DNA from 2 places in the Clavibacter davisi genome. Region 1 is predicted to be linked to the other one. Evidence: predicted binding sites of a transcription regulator. Region 1 holds the regulator's gene; the other holds the start of a gene.

Region 1 (4,032 bases):
GCGCGGCGTAGGAGTGCACGAAGTAGAAGCGCTCCTCCTCGAGCCCGGCGAACAGCGACGATCCCGACGGGGCGTCGACCGTGTTCCAGCCCATGTGCGGCAGGACGTCCGACTCGAGGCGGTCCACCGTGCCCGGCCACTCCCCCAGCCCGGCGACGTCGACGTCGCGCTCCACGCCCCGGTCGAACATGACCTGCATGCCGACGCAGATCCCGAGCACGGGTCGCCCGCCGGCGAGGCGGCGGTCCACGACGCGGTCGCCGCCGGCCGCCCGGAGCGATGTCATGACCGCGGAGAACGCGCCCACCCCGGGGACCAGGAGCCCGTCGGCCTCGTGGGCCCGTCTCGGGTCGCCCGTGAGCTCGACGTCGGCTCCCGCCAGCTCGAGCGCCTTGACGGCGGAGTGGACGTTGCCGCTTCCGTAGTCGAGGACGACGACGGAGGGCCGCGTCACAGCGCGCCCTTGGTGGACGGGATCCCGGACACCCGCGGGTCGAGCTCCTTCGCCTGGCGGAACGCGCGGGCGAAGGACTTGAACTCGGCTTCGGCGATGTGGTGCGGGTCGCGTCCCCCGAGCACGGTGACGTGCACGGTGAGGCCCGCGTGGAAGGTGATGGCCTCGAAGACGTGACGGACCATGGATCCGGTGAAGTGGCCGCCGATGAGGTGCATCTCGAACCCGGCGGGCTCGCCGGAGTGCACGAGGAACGGGCGACCGGAGATGTCGACGACGGACTGCACGAGCGCCTCGTCGAGCGGCACGAGCGCGTCGCCGAAGCGCGCGATGCCGGCCTTGTCGCCGAGCGCCTGGCGGATGGCCTGGCCGAGGACGATGCCCACGTCCTCCACCGTGTGGTGCACGTCGATGTGCGTGTCGCCCGTGGCGGTGACCTTCAGGTCGGTGAGCGAGTGCTTCGCGAAGGCGGTGAGCATGTGGTCGTAGAACGGGACCGAGGTGCTGATCTCGGAGGCGCCGGTGCCGTCGAGGTCGAGCTCGAGCTCGATGCTGGACTCGCTGGTCTGCCGCGTGACGTGCGCGGTGCGCGCGAGGGTGCTCATGCCCTCCATGCTACCGAGCGGCTCCGACTCCCCCGCTCGCTCCCGGCCGCCACCGGGAGACGAGCGGGCCCCGCCTGCCGTCGCCCGCGTGCGGGGGCGCCAGGAGGGATCAGCGGGCGTACTGCGCCGGCACGGCGAGCTGCTGGCCCGCCGAGACGTCCGACGTGGGCAGCCGGTTGAGGTCGACCAGCGAGGCGATGACATCGCGCGGGTCGGAGGACGGCGCGATCTCCTCGGCGAGGTCCCAGAGGGACTGGCCGCTCGAGACGGTGACGTACTCGAGGGGCGCGGCCGCGGCGTCCTTCGACGCGACGGCGGCGCCGCCGTTGAGGGCCACGAGCCCGACGCCCAGCGCCAGGGGCATGGCGACGAGCGCCGTGAGGACGACGCGGCCTCGACGGGTGATGCGCAGGCGCGTGCGCGGCGCGACGGCGGCCTCCGCGACGGCGATGGATGCGGCGGCGGGTACGGGTGCGGGTGCGCTGACAGTGGCGGCGGGGGCTGCGGTGTTCATGGTGACCTCTCGTGCGAGACGGTGGGGCGTCGATGCGACGCGCCCGGCGGTGCAGTGCGGTACGGCATGCGATGCGGGTCCGGCAGCTCGCACCCGGCTCTCGGCCGGGAGAGCCGGATGCGAAGCTGTGTTCCGAACATACATTCGAAGGCGGTGCTCCGCAAGCCCCCATCGCCCCGATCGTGCATCGTCGGCCGCGACACGCTCGAACAGGTGTTTGTACGAGGTGCCCCGGGTGGATACAGTTTCGAGTGCCTGGTCTCCATTCCACCGGGCACCACCGACATCGCCCTCGCGAGGGCGTCGCCCCGCCGGGTCGACGCGCCGCGGAGGGCGTCGGCGACGAGAGGCGGGCCGTGGCATGACGGACGAGCGAGCGGCGGGAGGCGGCGCGACGAGGCGCCGCAAGAGCCTCAGCGACAAGCAGATCTCGATCCTGGAGTTCATCCAGCGCACCATCGCCGGCCAGGGCTACCCGCCGAGCATGCGCGAGATCGGCGACGCCGTGGGCCTCGCCTCGCTCTCCAGCGTCACCCACCAGCTCAACCAGCTGGAGCTCTCCGGCTACCTCCGGCGCGACCCGAACCGGCCCCGCGCCCTCGAGGTGCTCATCGACCTCCCCGGCAGCGGCGCCGCCGAGAGCGGCGAGCCGTCGACGCCCGTGGGCGACGCGGCCATGGTGCCCATGGTCGGGCGCATCGCGGCCGGCATCCCCATCACCGCCGAGCAGATGGTCGAGGAGGTCTTCCCCCTCCCCCGTCAGCTCGTGGGCAAGGGCGACCTCTTCATGCTGCGCGTCGTCGGCGACTCGATGATCGACGCGGCCATCTGCGACGGCGACTGGGTCGTCGTGCGCCAGCAGAAGACGGCCGAGAACGGGGACATCGTCGCGGCGATGCTCGACGACGAGGCCACCGTCAAGGTGTTCCGCCAGCGCGACGGCCACACGTGGCTGCTGCCCCGCAACAGCGCCTTCGAGCCGATCCTCGGCGACTTCGCCGAGGTCGTCGGCAAGGTCGTGGCGGTCATGCGCTCCGTCTGACGCCCGCACGACGCACGAGAGCGGCCGGTCCCCGAGGGGATCGGCCGCTCTCGTGCGTGCGGGGAGTCGCGGATCAGGCGGTGGGCACCACGGCGTACCGGGCGACCTGCGCCTGCTGCTCCGCCGTGACGAGCGCGCGCACGCGCGTCCCGTCCTCGACGTAGGACGTCTCGAGCACCTTCGCGCCGTCGTGCAGCATCGCGACGACCTCGCCGTGCTCGAACGGCACCAGCAGGTCGACCTCGATGGTCGGCTGCGGCAGCAGCTCGGCGATGCGGCGACGCAGCTCCTCGACGCCCTCGCCCGTGCGGGCGGAGACGAACACGCCCTGCGGGGCGAGCCCGCGGAGGACGACGCGGTCCCCGTCCGACGCGAGGTCGCTCTTGTTGAACACCACGATCTCCGGGATGCCCGACGCGTCGACCTCGGCGATGACCTCGTGCACGGTGGCGAGCTGCGCGGCCGGATCCGGGTGCGACGCGTCCACGACGTGCACGAGCACGTCGGAGTCCGCGAGCTCCTCCAGCGTCGAGCGGAAGGCCTCCACCAGCTGATGCGGCAGGTTGCGGACGAAGCCCACCGTGTCGGCCAGCGTGTACAGCTGCCCCTGGTCGGTCTCGGTCTTGCGGACCGTGGCGTCGAGGGTGGCGAACAACGCGTTCTCCACGAGCACGCCCGCCTTCGTCACCCGGTTCAGCAGCGACGACTTGCCGGCGTTCGTGTATCCCACGATGGCCACCGACGGCACGGCGTTGCGGTCGCGGTTGGCGCGCTTCGTGTCGCGCGCGGGCTTCATCCCGGCGATCTGCTTGCGCAGCTTCGCCATGCGCGTGTTGATGCGTCGGCGGTCGAGCTCGATCTTCGTCTCACCCGGACCGCGGGATCCCATGCCCGCGCCCGCGCCGCCGACCTGGCCGCCGGCCTGGCGCGACATCGAGTCACCCCAGCCGCGGAGGCGGGGAAGGAGGTACTGCAGCTGCGCGAGTTCGACCTGCGCCTTGCCCTCGCGGCTCTTGGCGTGCTGGCTGAAGATGTCGAGGATCACGGCGGTGCGGTCGATGACCTTGACCTTCACCACGTCCTCGAGCGCGCGCCGCTGGCTCGGGGCGAGCTCGGTGTCGGCGATGACGGTGTCGGCACCGACCGCGGCGACGAGCGCACGCAGCTCCTCGGCCTTGCCGCTGCCGAAGTAGGTGCTGGGGTCCGGGGTGGGCCGGCGCTGCAGCAGGCCGTCGAGGACCACGGCGCCCGCTGTCTCGGCGAGAGCCGCGAGCTCGCGCATGCTGTTCTCGGCGTCGTCGACGGAGCCCTGCGAGTACACGCCGATCAGCACGACGTTCTCGAGGCGCAGCTGCCGGTACTCGACCTCGGTGACGTCCTGGAGCTCGGTCGACAGGCCGGCGACGCGACGCAGCGC
Region 2 (4,032 bases), 560 kb from region 1:
TGTTCTTCGCGATGAAGTCGATCTGCTGCTCGTCGAGGTCGAGCGCGAGCCCCGCGTCGCGCGCGGCGCCCCGGGCCCGGTAGGTGTTCTGCATCGACAGCAGCGTGACCCGGTTGCTGCCGTACCGCTCGAACACCCGGTGGTACACCTCGTGCCGCCGCGCGGACTCCACGTCGATGTCGATGTCGGGCAGCGTCGAGCGCACCTTGCCGAGGAAGCGCTCGAAGAGCAGGTCGTGCTCGAGCGGGTCGACGTTGGAGATGCGCAGGAGGTAGTTGACCAGGCTGCCCGCGCCGGATCCGCGCGCCTGGTTGCGCACGCCCATGTCCCGCATGAGCGAGCACACGTCGGCGACCGTGAGGAAGTAGGTGGCGAAGCCGAAGCCCGTGATGGTCTGCAGCTCGGTGCGCATGCGGGCGAGCACGCGCTGCCGCATGGCCTCGTCGACGTGGCCGAACCGCTCGGTGACGCCGGCCTCGGCCTTCCGCCAGAGCGCCTCGTCCGGGTCGCCCGTGACCCCGATGACCTCCTTCTCCGGCAGCTTCGGCTTCCGCCAGGCGAGGTCGGCGTCCGGATCCAGGCGGCAGCGGTCGGCGAGCTCCTCGGTGGCGCGCAGCAGGGCCTCGCCGGCGCGGCGGTCGAGGGAGGAGGCGCCGGCGATCTCACGCGCGATCCCCTGCATCTCCTCCGGGGTCTTCAGCCACGCCTGCCCGTTGGGCTGCGGCCGGAACGAGCCGAGCGGCCGGAGCGTGCCCGCGGAGTCGAGCACGTCGCCCGTGAGCGCGTCGTCGGGCTCGAGGTAGCGGACCGCGTTGGTGAGGACGGCCGGGACGCGGTGCGCGTCCGCGAGCTCCAGCATCCGGGCGGCGTGGCGGAGGCTCGCGGCCTCGCCGGGCTCGGTGTAGTGGCAGACCACCTCGACGGCGATCGCGCCCGGCAGGAGCCGCGCCCACTCCGTGAGGTGTCGGGAGGCGAGCGCGTGGTCGCCCGCCGCGACCGCGCGGCCCACGTCCGAGTCGGGCCCGAGCAGGACGGTGCCGACCGGCCCGTCCTCGCCGAGGAGGAACCCGGGCGGCCGGGTGCGGGAGATGCCCGCCTGGGCGCTGCGGGCCGTGCTGCGCGCCGTGCCCCGCCCGTGGCTCGCGCTGATGAGCCGGCTGAGCGCCGCCCATCCCTGGCCGTGCGTGCCGCCGTGCGCGAGCACCGTGATCCGGCCCGGGTGCTCGCCCGTGAGACCGAGCTCCGCGCCGACGACGGGGGAGACGCCCGCGGCGATCGCGCGGCGGATGTGGCGGACGGCGCCGTAGAGCCCGTCGCGGTCGGTGATGGCCGCGGCCGACGCGCCCCGGGACGCGACCTGGTCGACCAGCGCCTCGGGCGCCGTGGTGCCGAAGTGGGCGGAGAAGGCGGACGCGACGTGCAGGTGGGTGAAGCTCACGCGCGCCTCCCGACGGATCTGCCGCGCCCTCCCGGGCACGAGGTTCGAACGGATGTTCGACTCGCCCAGTGTAGGTCGGCTCCCGCGCGGCCGCGACCCGTAGTCTCGGAGGATGACCAGCGAACCCTCCACCCTCGTCATCCTCGGCGCCAGCGGCGACCTCACGGAACGCCTCCTCCTGCCGGGTCTCGGCAGCCTCGTGGCGAGCGACAGGGGGCGTCGGATCCAGCTCATCGGCACCGGCCGGAGCGAGCGCGGGGCGGACGAGTGGCGGAAGACCGTGAAGGCGGCGTTCGACTCGGTGGACGCGAAGGGGCGTCGCGCGGCGGGCATCGTCTCGTCCACGAAGTACATCCAGGCCGACCCCACGGACCTCGACGACCTGAAGCGCATCCTCGACGCATGCGAGGGCGCGCCGGCCCTCTACTTCGCGCTGCCGCCGGCCATCTCCATCGCCGTGTGCGAGAAGCTCGAGCAGCTCGACCTGCCGGAGGGCACCACGCTGGCGCTCGAGAAGCCCTTCGGGTCGAACAGCCGCACGGCCGCCCAGCTCAACCGCCAGCTGCTGAAGCTCGTGCCGGAGGACCGCATCCACCGCACCGACCACTTCCTCGGCCTCTCCACGGTGCTCAACCTCGTGTCGCTGCGCTTCGCCAACCGCTTCTTCGAGTCGGTGTGGAGCGCGAAGGACATCGAGAAGGTCGAGATCCTCTACGACGAGACGCTCGCGCTCGAGGGCCGGGCGGCCTACTACGACAAGTCGGGCGCGCTGGTCGACATGATCCAGAGCCACCTGCTGCAGGTGCTCGCGGTCTTCGCCATGGAGCCGCCGGCGAGCATCGACCCGGACGACCTGCGCTCGAACATCGCCTCCGTGCTCCGCGCCACCGAGGTGTGGGGCAACGACCCCGTCGCGCACAGCCGCCGTGCCCGCTACACGGGCGCCACCATCGACGGCACCCGCATCCCCGCCTACGCCAAGGAGGAGGGGGTGGATCCGGCCAACGAGACGGAGACGCTCGCCGAGGTCACCTTCGGCGTCGCCAACGCGCGCTGGGCCGGCGTCCCCTTCCGCCTCCGCTCGGGCAAGGCCCTCAAGGAGGCGTCGAAGCGCATCATCGTCACCTTCAAGCCCGTGGCGCACCTGCCGCGCGGGCTCCACGGCCCGGCCCGGCCCGACCGCCTCATCATCGACCTGAAGCCCGACGGCATCTCGCTCGAGGTCACGATGGACGGCACGGGCGAGCCCTTCACCCTCACGCAGTCCACGTTCCGGGCCGAGTTCGCGCAGCCCGAGCTCACGCCCTACGGCGAGGTGCTCGACGGGATCCTCGCGGGGGACCCGCGGCTGTCCGTCCGCGGCGACGTGGCCGAGCGGTGCTGGCGCATCGTCGCGCCCGTCATGCGCGCCTGGAAGGGCGACCGCGTGCCCATGGCCGAGTACCGCGCGGGCTCCACAGGCCCGACCGCCTGGCGCTGACCGGCGCCGGCCGGGCCTGCACGGCGTGCTGGCGGTCCCCGACGGCGAGGGCCCCTGGCCCGCGGTCGTGGTGGTTCACGGGCCCTTCTGCGTGCCCGATCGTCGCGAGCTACGGCGGACGCGACCGGCAGCTGGCGGGATCCGCCGACCGGCTCGCCGCCGCCCTCGTCGCGCACGGGATCGACCACGACGTGCGCGAGCACCCGGACGCCGGGCACGCGTTCCTCGACGACGCGGAGCCGGGCCCGCGGATCCTCCGCCCCGTGCTGCGCGCGCTCGGCATGGGCACGGAGCCCGCCTCGGCCGCGCACGCCTGGCGCCGGATCGACGCGTTCCTCGACGCGCACCTGCGCGGCGGGGAGCGCGCGGGCGCATAGCGCATCCGGCCCGCGTGCCGATGGGACTCTCCACCGGGCTCGGCTAGCCTGTGGATGATCCGGGTGCCCGAGCCCGGCGCTCCCCACCCGGCGACGAGAGATCCATCCATGCAGCACGCCCCCCAGAGCACCCGCGCCGATCGGGCCCGCGTCCGCGGCATCGCCCGCCACGGTCGGCTCCGCGCCCCGAGCGCCGGTCGCACGGTGATGAAGGGCGTGGCGGTGACGGCGGTGGTCGCCCTCGTGAGCACGGTCTCGGTCGTGGGCATCGCCGCCTGGGACCTCTCCCGCACCGTCTCCGCGAACCAGGTCGACATCTCCGGCGGCCAGGCCCTCCCGCCGTCCCTCGGCGGCATCGACGGCGGCGCGAACATCCTCATCGTCGGCAGCGACAGCCGCGCCGGCCAGGGCGACGGCTACGGCGCCGCGAAGGACGTGGGCACGGCCTCGCTCAACGACGTGACGATGCTCCTGCACATCAGCGAGGACAGCAGCCGCGCGACGGTCATCTCCTTCCCCCGCGACATGCTCGTCCCCATCCCCGCCTGCGAGGGACCGGACGGCACGAAGTACCCGGCCAGCGCGCGCGCCCAGCTCAACGAGTCGCTGACGCGCGGCGGCTTCGAGTGCACCGTGCGCATGGTCGAGGGCCTCACGGGACTCGACATCCCGTACGGCGGGGTCGTGCAGTTCAACGGCGTGGTGGAGATGTCCAACGCGGTCGGCGGCGTCGAGGT

What was found. The regulator LexA, encoded in region 1, represses DNA repair genes until DNA is damaged. The targets are predictions, from matches to a motif close to TCGAACANNTGTTCGA.
Region 2: ACU4ZT_RS07965 (DNA polymerase III subunit alpha) is a predicted target of LexA. The motif match lies at 1,483-1,498, and genes of this name have one in related genera.

Annotation. Positions count from the first base shown of each region.
Region 1 covers NZ_CP199882.1:2,234,181-2,238,212, forward strand. Annotated here, with positions in the region: gene hisH (imidazole glycerol phosphate synthase subunit HisH) at 1-454, opposite strand, end outside; gene hisB (imidazoleglycerol-phosphate dehydratase HisB) at 451-1,059, opposite strand; gene ACU4ZT_RS10555 (hypothetical protein) at 1,169-1,573, opposite strand; gene lexA (transcriptional repressor LexA) at 1,935-2,615, shown strand; gene hflX (GTPase HflX) at 2,689-4,032, opposite strand, start outside.
Region 2 covers NZ_CP199882.1:1,674,402-1,678,433, forward strand. Annotated here, with positions in the region: gene ACU4ZT_RS07965 (DNA polymerase III subunit alpha) at 1-1,438, opposite strand, end outside; gene ACU4ZT_RS07970 (glucose-6-phosphate dehydrogenase) at 1,551-2,918, shown strand; gene ACU4ZT_RS07975 (dienelactone hydrolase family protein) at 2,816-3,295, shown strand; gene ACU4ZT_RS07980 (LCP family protein) at 3,404-4,032, shown strand, end outside.